DNA from 2 places in the Lachnospira sp. genome. Region 2 is predicted to be linked to the other one. Evidence: riboswitches for the same ligand, from Rfam matches in the RefSeq annotation. Region 2 holds a riboswitch; the other holds the start of a gene.

Region 1 (7,521 bases), on a different contig from region 2:
TGTAGTGTTTCATTTGTTTTCTCTGAATCGAATTCCCCGTTCTTATCAAAGAAAATCACTGTTGCTGCATCAATAAATTCATATCCTAGGTATTCAGCCATTATAATACCATTTAGATACTCGCCTCGTGATGCTGCATAATCACTACCTGCAAGATTCTCAAAATTTTTCTTTATAGTCTTGAACTGGTCCGCTAAGCTTAGCTTTAAACCAAGTCCCTTGATGATTTCGTCATATCTCTCCTTAATTGCCTGAAGAGACTTATCTATATTCTTTCCATTTTCAGCTTCTGCGTAACATTTGTAAAGCATATCTGTTACCTTAATATCCTCTGAAAATCTCTTTCCTGGTGCAGAAGGAACTACATATCTTCTTTCTTCTTCTGCTCTGATAATATTACCTACTTTTTTAAACTGTTCAGCACTAGCAAGTGAACTACCACCAAATTTAACTACTTTAATCATTGTTTCTCCTTCATCAAATTCCATTTATATGTCTTATTTTTACAAAAGTCTATATCTTGTTTTTGTAAAAATGTTATGTCACATTTTTGCAAAAATTAATTTAAAACTGTATCATCAACTCTAATTCTTGTAATCATATCAAGCTTAGAAACTGACTCATTAAATTCTTTTTCTGTCATCTTCTCAGTAAAGAATGCAAACTCATCTGTTAATTCGTTTAATTCTACGACATTAATTTCTCCTGAAAATGCATCCATTGCCTTCTTAGTATCTTTACCCTTAACTCTTACAAAAAAAGCTCTTACCTCATCATTAGTATCCCCTAAATCTAATTCTTCTTCTGACCAGAAAACTTCCTGATGATTGCTTAGATTCTTTACACAATCTACAACGTCTGCACATACAGCAGCTGCTGTTGGCAACTTACCAGCTCCTGAACCAAAGAACATCAAGTCTCCTACCATGTTACCATTTACATAAATGCCATTTAAAACGCCATTTACATTATATAATGGGTGGTTCTTATCAATCATAAAAGGTGCTGTGATTGCATAGACCTTACCATCTTTAACATAGCTGCTTGCAAGTAATTTAATTACACAACCAAGCTTCTTAGCATAAGCAAAGTCTTCGTTAGAAATCTTAGTTATACCTTCGCAAGTTACATTCTTAAACTTAACAGTCTTTCCTGAATAAAGGGATGTAAGAATTGAAATCTTACGACATGCATCATGTCCTTCTACATCAGCTTCAGGATTACGTTCTGCATAACCAAGTTCCTGTGCTTCCTTTAAAACATCTTCATAAGAAGCACCTTCCATGCTCATCTTAGTTAAAATGTAATTAGTTGTTCCGTTCATAATGCCTGTAATCTTGTTAACCTTATCTGCTGTAAGGCTTGTGTTAAGCGGACGAATAATTGGAATTCCACCACCAACTGAAGCTTCAAACATAAAGTTAACATTCTTTGACTTAGCAAGGGCAATTAGTTCAGGTCCCTTTGCTTCAACTAAAGCCTTATTAGATGTGCACACGCTCTTACCTGCTTCAAGACATGCCTTAACAAACTTGTATGGTACATCTACGCCGCCCATAACTTCAACAACTACATCAATTTCAGGATCATTAACGATTAAATCAATATCATGTACAATCTTTTCCTGAATTGGATCTCCTGGGAAATCTCTTAAATCAAGAACTGATTTAACTACTACCTCTTCTCCTGCCTTTAGCTTTACTGAATCTGCGTTACGTTCTAGAACTTCTACTACGCCAGAACCTACTGTGCCGTATCCTAATACTGCAACCTTTGCCATTTACCTTGTCCTCCTAATTAACATTTACTACATATCGCCTATAAATCTATTATCTAAATTACTACTATCTTAATTACTACTATCTAAATTAAATTGACTTAACTATTATCTAACTCCCTATAAAGTCGCATCTGAGCTTAGAATCTTTAGATATCTTACCCCGTGTAGGGCTTCAATTTCCTCAATCATCTTTGATGGGTCGAGGGTTTCTTGTAAGATTTCTACACTTAAGGTTAATGATGCAACACCATTAACTGGAATTGTCTGATGAATTGTTAATAAGTTAGCCTTAAAATCTGCCACCTTCTTTAAAACAAGAGAAAGAATTCCAGTTTCATCATTCATTGATAATACAAAGGTAATAGTCTTACCCTTAACATTATCTCTAAATGGGAAAATATCATCTTTATACTTGTAATAAGAACTTCTACTAATCCCCACTTGTTCTGTAGCATCTGCTACGCTTATATTACTTGATTCTATAAGTTTGTTAGCTTCAGCCACCTTTAATAAAACTTCTGGCAGGGCCTTTTGCTTAACAACATAATACTTAATGTTCTCATCCATAATTTCACCCATGTTTTTGTTTTTCTACGAAAGACAACTGTCTTTCGTAGAAAGAATATTAACATATATATTTGAATTATGCAAGGGAAAATACTAGAAAAATCATATTTTTTCACATAAAAAACCCCTCGTGAAACGGGAGAGAAAAAACACGAGGGGTGTATTTAAAAATAAAGCAACAGCTTTATCTTTAAAACCATATTAAATTGTCTGGGGTTCCTTCTTCCTTTTAATAGTTCCGGGGCTATGATTGGGGAAAGCCCCGGATCCTTGGGGGAGAGGGAAAGACAATAGGGGCTTAGGGGAACCTCCCATTGCCTTTATATATGCAAGATACGGCGGGGGGAGGATTGCCATATCCTACATCTAAAAAGTCCTAAGACTTAATAGCAAATTAAAAATATAAATTGTAATAATAATTATGCTTTTAATGCCAAGCGACAGTCTGCCTTATCAACGTTTGGGGACAAGCACATATCCTGTCGCTTAAGCACTGTAAAATTGAGTAACTTCTACTTTAACCATTGGTTAAAGTCTTCTCTTAACGATGACTTTAAATCAGCCTATTCGCTAACTTAGGTTTCATCTTGTAGGATATTCAAATTTAGCTTATATACAACCTTGTAACATTAATTCATAAATATTGCTACCCAGTAATACTTACCTGCTGAGTCTTGTGCTACTCCCACACCAACTCTTGTATATTTAGAACTTACCATACAATTATAGTGAGCCTGTGAATTATGCCATCCAGTTACAATATCTGCTGGAGTTGATTGGTATCTTCCCATTACCTCTCCAAAGCTACCATACTGGCCGTAGTAGTAGCATATTGTCTTAGCTTCTTTTAAGCTACCATCAGATGCATAGAATGGTCTTCTATGATGTCCACCTGAATAGTCAAAGAAATCATTATCAGCATTCTCTGCTGCTCTATGACAAGCCATTATTGTTAAGCTGCTATCGTATGATACTGCTGCTTGACCAACGGCTGCTCTTTCCTCGTTAATAAGGTTATAAACCTGTTGAATATATGATGAATAAGCACCTGCATTAGTTGCTGCCATACCATGATACTCATCGTCTGATCTATGAGCATTAATACTTAATTCTGTAGCTGCCTGAGTAGGAGCTTGTGTTGGTGCCTCTGTTGGGGCCTCTGTAGGAGCTTGTGTTGGTGCCTCTGTTGCTGCCTGTGTAGCTGCTTGTGTAGGCGCTTGTGTTGGTGCCTCTGTTGCTGCCTGTGTAGCTGCTTGTGTTGGTGCCTGTGTTGTTTCTTCTCGTGTTGGGGCTTCAGTCTGACTTTGTGTTGTTGATTCATTAGCGCTGCCAGTTGAGCCTACTACTGCTTTATATCCCATATCTGTCTCCTGCTCGTCTACATTGATCTTCCCTGTTCCTGTAGCTAACTCGCTTTCTCCTGCAACTGATCCGCTATTGGTTGTATCAGTTGTATTTGCTGCTGCCACACTCACTGATGCGCTCTTTTTTGAATTGTTGCTTCCTGCAACGTTAATTGCGATAAATGCACCTGTTCCCATAACTAAAAGTGCTGCAATAATTGATAAAAACTTTACATTTTTTCTAGAATTCCTCATAATCATATCTCCCATTCTCCACGCCAAGTTTTAAATGTTACATATGAGTACTAGATAAACATCTTACGTAAAAATCTTAAGCCATCCTGCTTATCTGACTCCCCGAGTCTTATTCGACCTCCATGTCTCATGCGACTTCCTTGTCCAATCCCTAGTAAGTTAACCTCCTTGTTAACTTAAAGATTACTTAAACAGTTGTTTAAAATAAAAAAGCACCCTTACCGGGTGCATAATAAACTTCATTATAACTTAGACACAACTAGTTTTTTACATCCCTGTAAACTTCCAGTTATTAAAAGTTAATCGAAATAAAGTGCAACCGGCTGTCGTTCCTTCGTCCTTGAAGGGTTAGACCCTTGGCTTTGCGTCCTTAGCTTTCGCTAAGTTTGCCAACATATTAAGTTCTCTTTCTATCTTAATTATACCAACAATATATCATATGTAAATAGTACTTTAGTACTATTTTTACACAAATTCGGATATTTTAGGGTTAGAAAATTATTTTGCAGATTTATTGACATTTTAAAAAGTACAATCCGCCCAGTTAAGGACGAATTGTACTTTGCTTATTAATTTTCTTCTATTATCATACACGTTCTCTATCAAAAACGCTAGCGTAATATTTCATTACATTAAGACATTTTTCATCAAGAGCACCTTTAGTCATACGCCACTTCCAGTTAGTTCCTGTGCTTGAAGGCATGTTAATTCTTGCATGATTATCAAGACCTAAAATGTCCCAGACGCCAAAAATTGTAAGGACTGCCACTGAACTATAGGCGGCTCTAAACATTTTATCCAAAAGCTCTTCCCTATTCTTAGTTCCTAAATAGTCAAAGGCGTAGGCAAGCTCGCTATCTGGCCTATCTTTAAAGAAGCCCACAATGGTTTCGTTATCATGGGTGCCTCCATAAACCACGCAATTTTTCTCATAGTTATAAGGCAAATGCGGATTATCCCTGCTACCACCAAATGCAAATTCAAGGACCTTCATGCCTGGATATCCGTTATATTCTAGAACTTCATTGACCTCTTCTAGATAGACGCCTAGATCTTCTGCTATAAGCTTCTTATCCCCAAGTTCTTCGTTAATGGCATCAAGAAGGGCTTGTCCTGGTCCTTTTTTGTAGCTTCCATTCTTTGCATTCTCGTCAGCCTCAGGAACTGTATAGTACTTTATAATGCCTAGGAAATGGTCGATTCTTATGACATCGTAGAGCTTGGTCTGCCATTTTACCCTATCTCTCCACCATTTAAAATCATCTTTTGCCATCTTATCCCAGTCGTAGAGCGGATTGCCCCACTTCTGGCCATCAGCACTAAAATCATCTGGTGGAACTCCTGCAACCTTAGTTGGCGTTAAGTTCTCATCCAATTGAAACTGCTCTTGGCCTGCCCAGACATCCACGCTGTCATAGCCCATATAGATTGGAATATCCCCAATAATTTCTATATCAAAGCTGTTGGCATAGGCCTTTAATTTATCCCACTGCTCAAAGAACTTATACTGGATAAACTGCCAGAAACATATCTCATCCTTTAGCTCTTCTTCCTTTGCCTTTAAGGCCTTTTCTTTTCTAAAACGAAGATCATCCTCCCAGCTTGCCCAGGATTTGTGGTCGTTTTCATCCTTTAAGGCCATATAAAGAGCGTAGTCTTCTAGCCATTTAGTTTCCTTTATGAATTTTGAAAATGCATCCGCTTTACTTTTGTCTGTCTTTATAAGCTCAAGGAAACGCTTAAAGGCAGTTCTTAGAATTGTATAGCGGTTTTTATACATTTTCTCATAACTAACGTATCTACTGTCCCCTAGTTTAATATCATAGGCTTTCTCATACTGTCCTAGTAGAGCTTGTTGCTCTGTTACTTCAACAGGGACAAAGCCATCGCCCCAGTCTAGGGCTAGTACCTCAGACTTTAAGAGTAACTTCTCCTCAATTAAAATGTCTAGGTCGATAAAATATGGATTTCCTGCATTGGCTGAATAGGACTGGTAAGGGCTGTCGCCGTAGGTTGTTGGGCCAAGGGGCAAAACCTGCCAGTACTTGTGCTTGCTCTCCTTTACAAAATCCACAAATTCGTAGGCTGCCTTTCCTAAGCTTCCTATGCCATAAGGCGATGGCAAGGAGCTTATGGGCATTAAAATTCCTGCACTTCTTTTAAATTTAGTCTTGTTCATTCTCCACCTCTTTATTAGCGGCCTCCTTCACCTTCTCGATGTCTGATAATTCTTCCTTTGAAAGAATGGCATCTACGTTTAGTAAAACCACTAATTTACCATTAATGTTGGCTACTCTGTCAAAAACCTCTTCACCTGGTTTTTTAGCTAATTCGGGCATTTCGCTAATGTTAGCGCTTTCCACATCCCCTATGTGTAAAACGCTATCTACTGTTATAGCTAATTTAGTATCTTTAGTTCTTATAACGATTATACTCTTATCGTCTGGATTAGTACTATCCCCGGCAAAAGTGAACTTCTTCTTTAAATCATAAAGAGGAATTACATCTCCTCGAAGATTAATAATACCTTCTACACAAGGAGATTCATTAGGTATTCTTACCACTTTTACCTGTTTTTCAATTGATAGGATTAGACTTATATCCACGCCAAAGAGATGTCCATTTAATGAGAAAACAACTGGTTTGATGTAACTTGCCATGTATTATCCTCCTTGAATTAGCCTTCCTTTATAAGGATTTGTAGCTTTTATTTCTCCCGTTTATAACTAAAAATATTATAGCACATTTTATTAATAGTGAGAATATATTAGAATTCATATTTAATTGTCAGTTTCTTCGTTTGCCTTCTGGCCTGTGCTTATATAGATTAAATAAGCATTGATAAATGGATCAATATCTCCATCAAGAACCATCTGAGCGTTTCCAATATCCTTGGCTGTTCTGTGGTCTTTTACCATAGTGTATGGCTGTAAAATGTAACTTCTAATCTGACTTCCGAAATTGATATCCTTAACGTCTCCTCGAATATCTGCAGCATTCTTTGCATTTTCCTCTTGAGCAAGTAAATACAATCTAGACTTTAACATCTGCATAGCCTTGTCTTTGTTTTGATGCTGAGAACGCTCATTCTGACACTGTACTACAATTCCTGTTGGAAGGTGAGTAATTCTAATGGCAGAACTTGTCTTGTTGATATGCTGTCCACCGGCACCACTTGAGCGGTATGTATCTATTCTTAAATCATCGTCGTTGATTTCAATGTCGATATCCTTGTCAATATCTGGCATAACATCACAGGAAACAAAAGATGTCTGTCTCTTGCCTGCTGCATTAAATGGAGAAATTCTAACTAGTCTGTGGATGCCATGTTCTGACTTTAAATGGCCATAGGCATTATCACCTGAGATTTCAATAGTTACAGACTTAATTCCTGCTTCTTCACCATCAAGGTAATCAATGATTTCATAGCTGTAATCGTGCTTTTCTGCCCATCTTGTGTACATTCTATAAAGCATCTGACACCAGTCGCAGCTCTCAGTTCCACCTGCTCCTGCATGAAGAGTAAGAATGGCATTGCAGCTATCATATTCGCCGGATAAAAGAGTTTCAATTCTT
Region 2 (7,521 bases):
TTCTACTACAGGTTCTTCTGCAACTGCTTCTGCCATCATTGCTTCTACTGGCATCTCGGCTACTGGCTCTTCAGCAACTGCTTCCGCCATCATTTCTTCTATTGGCATATCGGCTACAGGTTCTTCAGTTGGTGCTTCCGCTACCATTTCTTCCATTGGCATCTCGGCTACCGGTTCTTCAACAGGTGCTTCCGCTACCATTTCTTCTATTGGCATTTCTGCTGCAGCTTCCTCAGCTGGTGCCTCCGCTACCATTTCTTCTACTGGCGTCTCTGCTACTGGCTCTTCTACCGGTGCTTCTGCTGTCATCTCTTCTACTGGCATTTCTGCCACTGGCTCTTCAGCAACTGCTTCCGCTACCATTTCTTCCATTGGCATTTCTGCTACTGACTCTTCTACTGGCATTTCCTCAGCCACTGGCTCTTCCGAAACAGCTTCTGCCGCCATTTCTTCCATTGACATCTCTGCTACTGTCTCTTCTGCCGGTGCTTCCACTACCATTTCTTCTACTGGCATTTCTGCTACAGGTTCTTCTGCAACTGCTTCTGCCATCATTTCTTCTATTGGCATTTCGGCTACTGCTTCCTCAGCTGGTGCCTCTGCTACCATTTCTTCCATTGGCATCTCGATTGCCGATTCCTCAACCGGTGCTTCTGCAACTGTCTCCGCAACCATCTCTTCCATTGGCATTTCGGCTACTGGCTCTTCTACCGGTGTTTCTGCCACCATTTCTTCTACTGGCATCTCGGCTACTGGCTCTTCTGCAACTGTTTCTGCCACCATTTCTTCTACTGACATCTCGGCTACTGGCTCTTCTACCGGTGCCTCTGCTACCATTTCTTCTATTGGCATCTCGGCTACTGGCTCTTCTACCAGTGCTTCTGCTGTCATCTCTTCAACCGGCATTTCTGCTACTGGTTCTTCTGCTACTGCTTCCGCCATCATTTCTTCCATTGGCATCTCGGCTACCGCTTCTTCAGCAGGTGCTTCTGCCACCATTTCTTCTATTGGCATCTCAGCTACTGCTTCTTCAACTGGTGCCTCCGCTACCATTTCTTCCATTGACATCTCGGCTACTGGCTCTTCTGCTACTGCTTCTGCTGTCATCTCTTCTACTGGCATTTCGACCACTGGCTCTTCAACAGCTGCCTCTTCCATCATTTCTTCTACCGGCATCTCTTCAGCCACCGGCTCTTCTGCTGGAGCTTCTGCCGCCATTTCTTCCATTGACATCTCGGCTACTGGCTCCTCTGCAACAGCTTCCGCCATCATTTCTTCTATTGGCATCTCGGCTACCGCTTCTTCTACTGGCATTTCCTCAGCCACCGGTTCTTCCGAAACAGCTTCTGCTACCATTTCTTCAACCGGCATTTCTTCTGCAACTGATTCTGCTACCATTTCTTCTACCGGCATCTCTTCAGCCACCGGCTCCTCTGCAACTTCCGCCACCGCTTCATCCGCAGTTTCATCAACAGCCTCTTCCTCTGCAACTTCCTCAGCTACAGCCTCTTCCGGTATTGCCTCATTTTCATCTTCATCCTGGAAGGCATCGAGGATTTCGCTCTTCTCGCTATTATTGGCGTTACCAATGGCATTTGCAATGTCGGCTGCTAAATCTTCATCTATTTCCTCGGCTTTACGTACCATTTCACGAAGTTCATGCATGAAATCAAGACCGAGAGGTGTTTGGAAAACAAGAGCACCTGCATCGGCCACGTAAAGAATCTGTTTTTGTGTTTCAATGTCATAAATATCGTGGAATTTCGCCATGTTTTTGATCTTTTCAAGTTCGTCTAATGCGATATTGTATTCTTCTTCTGTATCAAATGTGTAATTTTTTAATTTGTACTTTCCATCCGCCATAACTTCACCTCTCGAAAACCCTTTAGAGTATTTATTAGTTCAACGGGAAAGCTGTAATCCTTTGTTTAGGCCAAAATAAAATGTTGTATGACACAAAAAGAGCGCCATTCTTTAAAAGAATAGCGCTAAATGTCATTTTATGCACCTGGCTACCATTTTAAAGGCCCTCTAGTTTTGCGTCACAGGATTTCCCCTGCTTTGCCCAGTATTGAATTTCACGTAAGTTTCTAAGGAAATAATACCATATCCTATAAATATTTTCAACACTAACACTATTTGATAATCAGGATTTAAAGCATAAAAATAAGGGCCCGAAGGCCCCTTAAATTTCTTACATTTTCTTATAATTTTCTATTAGAATCTTATCTAAGCTAAAATCTTTACAATTAGCATCCCTTGCCATCAATACTGCAGGCTTTGCCTACATTTTCATAAGTAATAGGTAAATTTCTCTCTGATAAGAAGCCTTCCCAGTCAGTGAAAACTGTGTCGTCTTCCATAACGATTGCTGGAATTCCAATGTCTCCAATAGCCTTAAGTCTATCAAAAATCGGATTCTCGTCTCTCATCTTTAAGAAATCCTTTAAGTCCTTTAAATTCTTATTGATGTCGATATATGTATATTCGATACCATTGTCATCAAAATTTCTCTTGCAGTTAATGCAATCTGGGCACATTTCGCTACCATAAACCTTTAACATATAATACCTCCTAAGTCAAAAACTCATAAACAACAGCTGCAAGATTGGCTCTTTCTGGCATTAAAGTTTTGATACGAAAGCCTTGAACCAACAAAGCTTCAATACGCCAAAGCCTTGAAACGCTAAAACTTCAAAACATAAAGCTAGAAAGCCTTTAAAGCTACTATATTTATATTAGCCCTTTAAATCTCTTGACTGTCTGTCCATGTCTTCTACAACGATGTCATAAATTTCACCGTGAGTTCTGCAATATGCAAGAACATCCCATGGTTCGTTAGTGTGATAGTGAAGCTTAACTGTAGCCTTCTCGCCAAACTCATCTTCACCTGAATCACCAGCGATTACCATTGAATCGCCCTTAATATTCTCTAAAACATATTCTCTAATTTCATCTGTTAAATCATCAGCTAAATCGTCTGGATCTACTCCATCCTCTACGTACTGATCTAATAATAACTGTGTGTCATATCTAAACTCTATAGTCTGATCTGGCATTCCCATAACCTATTATCCTCCTAGTTTTAAATTAACGTCTAATTAATTATAAGCCAGTTTTTAGTATTTTTAAAGTCTTAGAAAATAATAAAACCATAAAAAATTGCGTCCAATTGATAATAGTTCTCAATTAGACGCAATCTGACTTTTTGTTTAATTAATTTCTTAGAAAATATACCACTTTAGTTACTCATATTCATGAGACAAAACATTTTCCTACTGCTCAATTAAATGTGTAACATCAAGATATTCTGGCATGCCATCCTTAAAGCTAAGCTGAGGCTCGCCCTTAATAAGTGGCTTAAGATAAGTTACCATCTCTTTAGTAAGGTCGTTACCTCTTTCATTAATCCACTCTCTTGGCACTGCCTTAACACCGTTGGCAATTTCGCAAACTGGATGTCCACCATAAACTGTTTCGTATGGTTCATCTGAAGTTCTTGTGATTGTAGCCATAAGGCCTGTTTCACCCTTAGCTGCAAGGCCTGCTGCTGTTTCACCTAACTTAACTGATTCTTCAAGGTCAGTTAAAGATGCAAGGTGAGTTGCACATCTTTGTAAAATGTTTAATTCAACGGAACGTACCTTACAACCCACTTCGTTAGCGATTAAGTGCTCAAGTGCCTTACCTGCACCACTAAGCTGTACATGTCCGAATTTATCTAACTTGCTTTCAGAAGCTGAGAAATAATTACCATTCTTGTCTCTAATACCCTCTGAAATTGCAATAATTACATCATCCTGCTTTTCAAGTAAAGCCTTAACATCCTCAACACATTCCTTAGGATCAAAAGCTGCCTCTGGAAGGTAGATAAGATGTGGGGCTGCACTATATTCATTTCTTGCAAGAACTGAAGCTGCAGTTAACCAACCTGCATCACGTCCCATAATTTCTACGATTGTAACTGACTTAAGCTTGTAAATGTATGTATCATGAGCCATTTCAAGAATTGATGTAGCAACATACTTAGCTGCTGAACCAAAACCTGGTGTATGGTCGATATGAACTAAATCGTTATCAATAGTCTTTGGAATACCAATAACTCTCACATCACTATTAATTGACTTAGCATACTTTGATAATCTATCAACTGTATCCATTGAGTCATTTCCACCAATATAGAAAAAAGCATCAATTTCATGTTCCTTAAAGAAAGCAAAAATCTTCTCATAAACTTCTGGCTTATCCTCTGGAAGAGGCATCTTATATCTGCAAGAACCAAGATACATTGCAGGTGTGAGCTTTAATTTTTCAATAAAGTTATCACACTCTTCTATCTTCTTTGATAAATCAATAAATCTATCTTCTAGAATTCCAGTAATTCCGTTAAGAGAGCCATAAATCTTTGAAAATGTAGCATTTTCCACATTATAATCTAAAACACCAGCTAAGCTAGCATTAATTGCCACTGTAGGGCCACCTGATTGTGCTATAACAGCATTTCTCATATTATTCACCATTCCTATTTTTGCTCTTTATCTGAGCTATTTTATTCATTGTACGACCAATTAATTTTTCTGTCGTATCGTCTTCCAAGCAAGTAGTATATTCTATATACGCATCAATTGTAAACGATTTATTTGAAATCTTATTAATTTTGTTAATTTCTAACAATAATTTTTCTTTAAGTTCTTCTAATTCACTTTCTACTTCATATCTAGTTAAAATCATAAAGTGGTCTGTTTCTATTCTTCCTACGACTCCCTTTACGCCAACAATATCTACTAATTTCTTGCCAATTGCATTTAGAATATCCTTAGCAAAAAACTTCCCATAATTTTTTACAGCGTACTTAAAGTCTTTAATATCAACAATTAGAACTGCATACTTCTTATCATTTAGCAAGAATTCGTCTGAAAATTTATTAACCTCGGACATTAATCCCTTAGTATTTAAAGTGCCAGAATAATCATCTATAAAAATGGTGCTTTCCCCTAGTTTGACCTTACCATAAATATTTGTTACGTAACCCATTAAGCCTATGATTTTTCCGTTATCATAAATTGGCGACAGGTCAATTATAAGAACCTTTGCTTCATTTTTTACAGTTATAGTCTCTACAAGACTTGTTTTTATGCCTGTTTGCAAAACCTCTTTTTCTTTATCTGCAACAATCGAATCCTCTACCCAATTTAATTCCGTGTCGGTTTTATTCAAAATATCCTTCAAACTTTCTATGCCATAAAAATTAATATACCCCTTAGTTGCATCTGTATATCTCAGTTCCAAATCCTTCCAATAACATATTACATTAGGATTAACTTGACTAAAAGAAGCCTCATAAGAATTAATATTAGTTACATTTACCTTCTTTACTAAATAAGGCGCATATTTCAATTCTGAATCACTAGCATTTCTTGTAGTTCCGACCACCTTATTATTTCCTATATAATTACATTCAAAAACCTTCCATACATAATCATTGCCATCTTTAACTCTTACATAACTAGTTATAATACGTTCTTTAGAGTTTTGAATTCTCTTTCTTAAAGTAGCCATATCAAAAAATTTCATATACCTATCTGCGTCTTCATAGTAAACGCGGTCAGCAGCATATTTTTCCATATTACTATGAATATCTCCGCCATCGTAACTATAAATATTTTGATCGTTAACATAAATTTCTGTATCAATTAATTTATTCAAATCAAATACATCTACTCTATCATACTTATTAAAGATGGCCTTAATATATTTTTCCTTAGTTATCTTATTGAGATATTCCTGGTCATTTACCATATTTACTAGAACACAGACATAAGCAGTTTGCTCATTACAAGTTTCAAGCTTATAAACTTTTGCAATACATAACTTATCATCAATTATAAAGTTACCACTTGCATAAGTTTCCTCTAGCTGATCTGCAAGTTTAAATATATCCATTATCTTTCTATAATAACTACTTTCTTTATCATTAACTATTAGTTTTAAGATTTCCATACTATTAACGCCAAAACTTTTTAACTGTGTTTCAAAGCTTTGATTATAGAAAATGAAGTCAAGCTTATTATTTTTCAATTCTGCTATAGTTATTGGAATCTGCGTGTTAAAACCTAGTTCATCTAATTCTTCTGCATTATAGCCCATAAAGGTAGCCGGACTTAAAATATTTACAGAGCCTATTTTGTCATAATAATGGCTCTCATAAGGTAACTCTACTCCATTACTATAATTATCAAAAAAATCTGCTGTACCTTCTAGACTCATTGGTTTTCCAAAAAAATATCCTTGAATTTTTTCACAACCTATATTTCTTAAAAACTCATATTGAGTATTTGTTTCAACACCTTCAGCTAAAGTCTTAATTCCTATTTTCTTAGCCATATCTACAATAGACATAACTATCTTTTTAGCCTTTATTTCATCACTAGCAATAAACTTCATATCTATCTTTAATACATCTACATCAAAATCCTTTAAGACATTAAAAGAAGAATATTCACTACCAAAATCATCCATCCATATACTATAACCTAAGTTATGTAGTTTATCTATTTCTTTCTTCATAAACTCTGGATCTTTGCCAATACAACTTTCTGTAATTTCTATATTTAAAATGTTTCTTGGCACATTATACTTTTTTACATTTTTCTCAATTATTTCAGCTATATCACACTTATCGAAATCCTGACGGGATAGATTCAATGAAAAAGGAACTGCATAACCCGCCTTTTCCTTTCGCGCTACAAAATCCTTACATACACGTTCCATAATATATAAATCTAACTTATAGATTTGTCCTACAGACTCAAGTGCAGACACAAAAATAGCCGGCGAAATCATTCCATACTCTGGATCAATCCACCTGGCAAGAGCTTCAAAACCACATAATTTACCAGTTATAGTCCTTATAACTGGCTGATAAAAAGGCTCTATATACGCATTTTCTATGGCTAAATCTATATTATCAATTACATAATCTTTTAGTTCATCATTAGTCATATTAAATCCCCCAATTACAAATTTTCAATTTTGCATTCACAAACTCATATACATTTTAACATCTGTAAAAATTATACCATTTCAAGAAATTATTATCAATATTATAAGTATAGTCACTTTAGATAATTAGCATTTAACAAAAAATAAATTTTTATATTTATTATTCTAAGACTTTTTGTTATAATTTAGATGTTCGTTTATTTACTTTAAATATTTTTATGTTTATTAGTAAATATCGCGCAAAATACATTTATAAAAAAAGAAAGAGAGAGAACAAAATGCTTGAAAAAACATTTAAACTCAAAGAACACGGCACTAATGTTAAAACCGAAGTAATTGCCGGTATTACAACATTCCTTGCCATGGCTTACATCCTAGCTGTAAATCCTAACATCTTAGGTACAGTAATGAATCAGGACGGTGTATTCATCGCTACTTGTTTAGCATCCGCTGTTGCTACTTTTGTTATGGGTCTTTGGGCTAATTACCCAATAGTACTTTCTGCTGGTTTAGGTCTTA

What was found. Region 2 has a riboswitch for cyclic di-GMP ahead of QVA17_RS03070 (hypothetical protein). Riboswitches for the same ligand answer to the same signal wherever they lie in the genome.
Region 1: linked by a shared signal. The riboswitch ahead of QVA17_RS11210 (CAP domain-containing protein) and the one ahead of QVA17_RS03070 (hypothetical protein) in region 2 are both predicted to bind cyclic di-GMP.

The regions. Positions count from the first base shown of each region.
Region 1 is NZ_JAEEVD010000062.1:4,894-12,414, reverse strand. Features, by position in the region: gene QVA17_RS11225 (aspartate kinase) at 1-464, opposite strand, end outside; gene QVA17_RS11220 (homoserine dehydrogenase) at 560-1,780, opposite strand; gene QVA17_RS11215 (ACT domain-containing protein) at 1,898-2,347, opposite strand; gene QVA17_RS11210 (CAP domain-containing protein) at 2,977-3,945, opposite strand; cyclic di-GMP riboswitch class I at 4,257-4,346, opposite strand; gene malQ (4-alpha-glucanotransferase) at 4,532-6,124, opposite strand; gene QVA17_RS11200 (chemotaxis protein CheW) at 6,111-6,605, opposite strand; gene prfB (peptide chain release factor 2) at 6,726-7,521, opposite strand, start outside.
Region 2 is NZ_JAEEVD010000006.1:8,436-15,956, forward strand. Features, by position in the region: gene QVA17_RS03070 (hypothetical protein) at 1-1,863, opposite strand, end outside; cyclic di-GMP riboswitch class I at 2,001-2,076, opposite strand; gene QVA17_RS03075 (glutaredoxin domain-containing protein) at 2,250-2,564, opposite strand; gene QVA17_RS03080 (hypothetical protein) at 2,739-3,065, opposite strand; gene QVA17_RS03085 (6-phosphofructokinase) at 3,276-4,520, opposite strand; gene QVA17_RS03090 (EAL domain-containing protein) at 4,510-7,002, opposite strand; gene QVA17_RS03095 (NCS2 family permease) at 7,281-7,521, shown strand, end outside.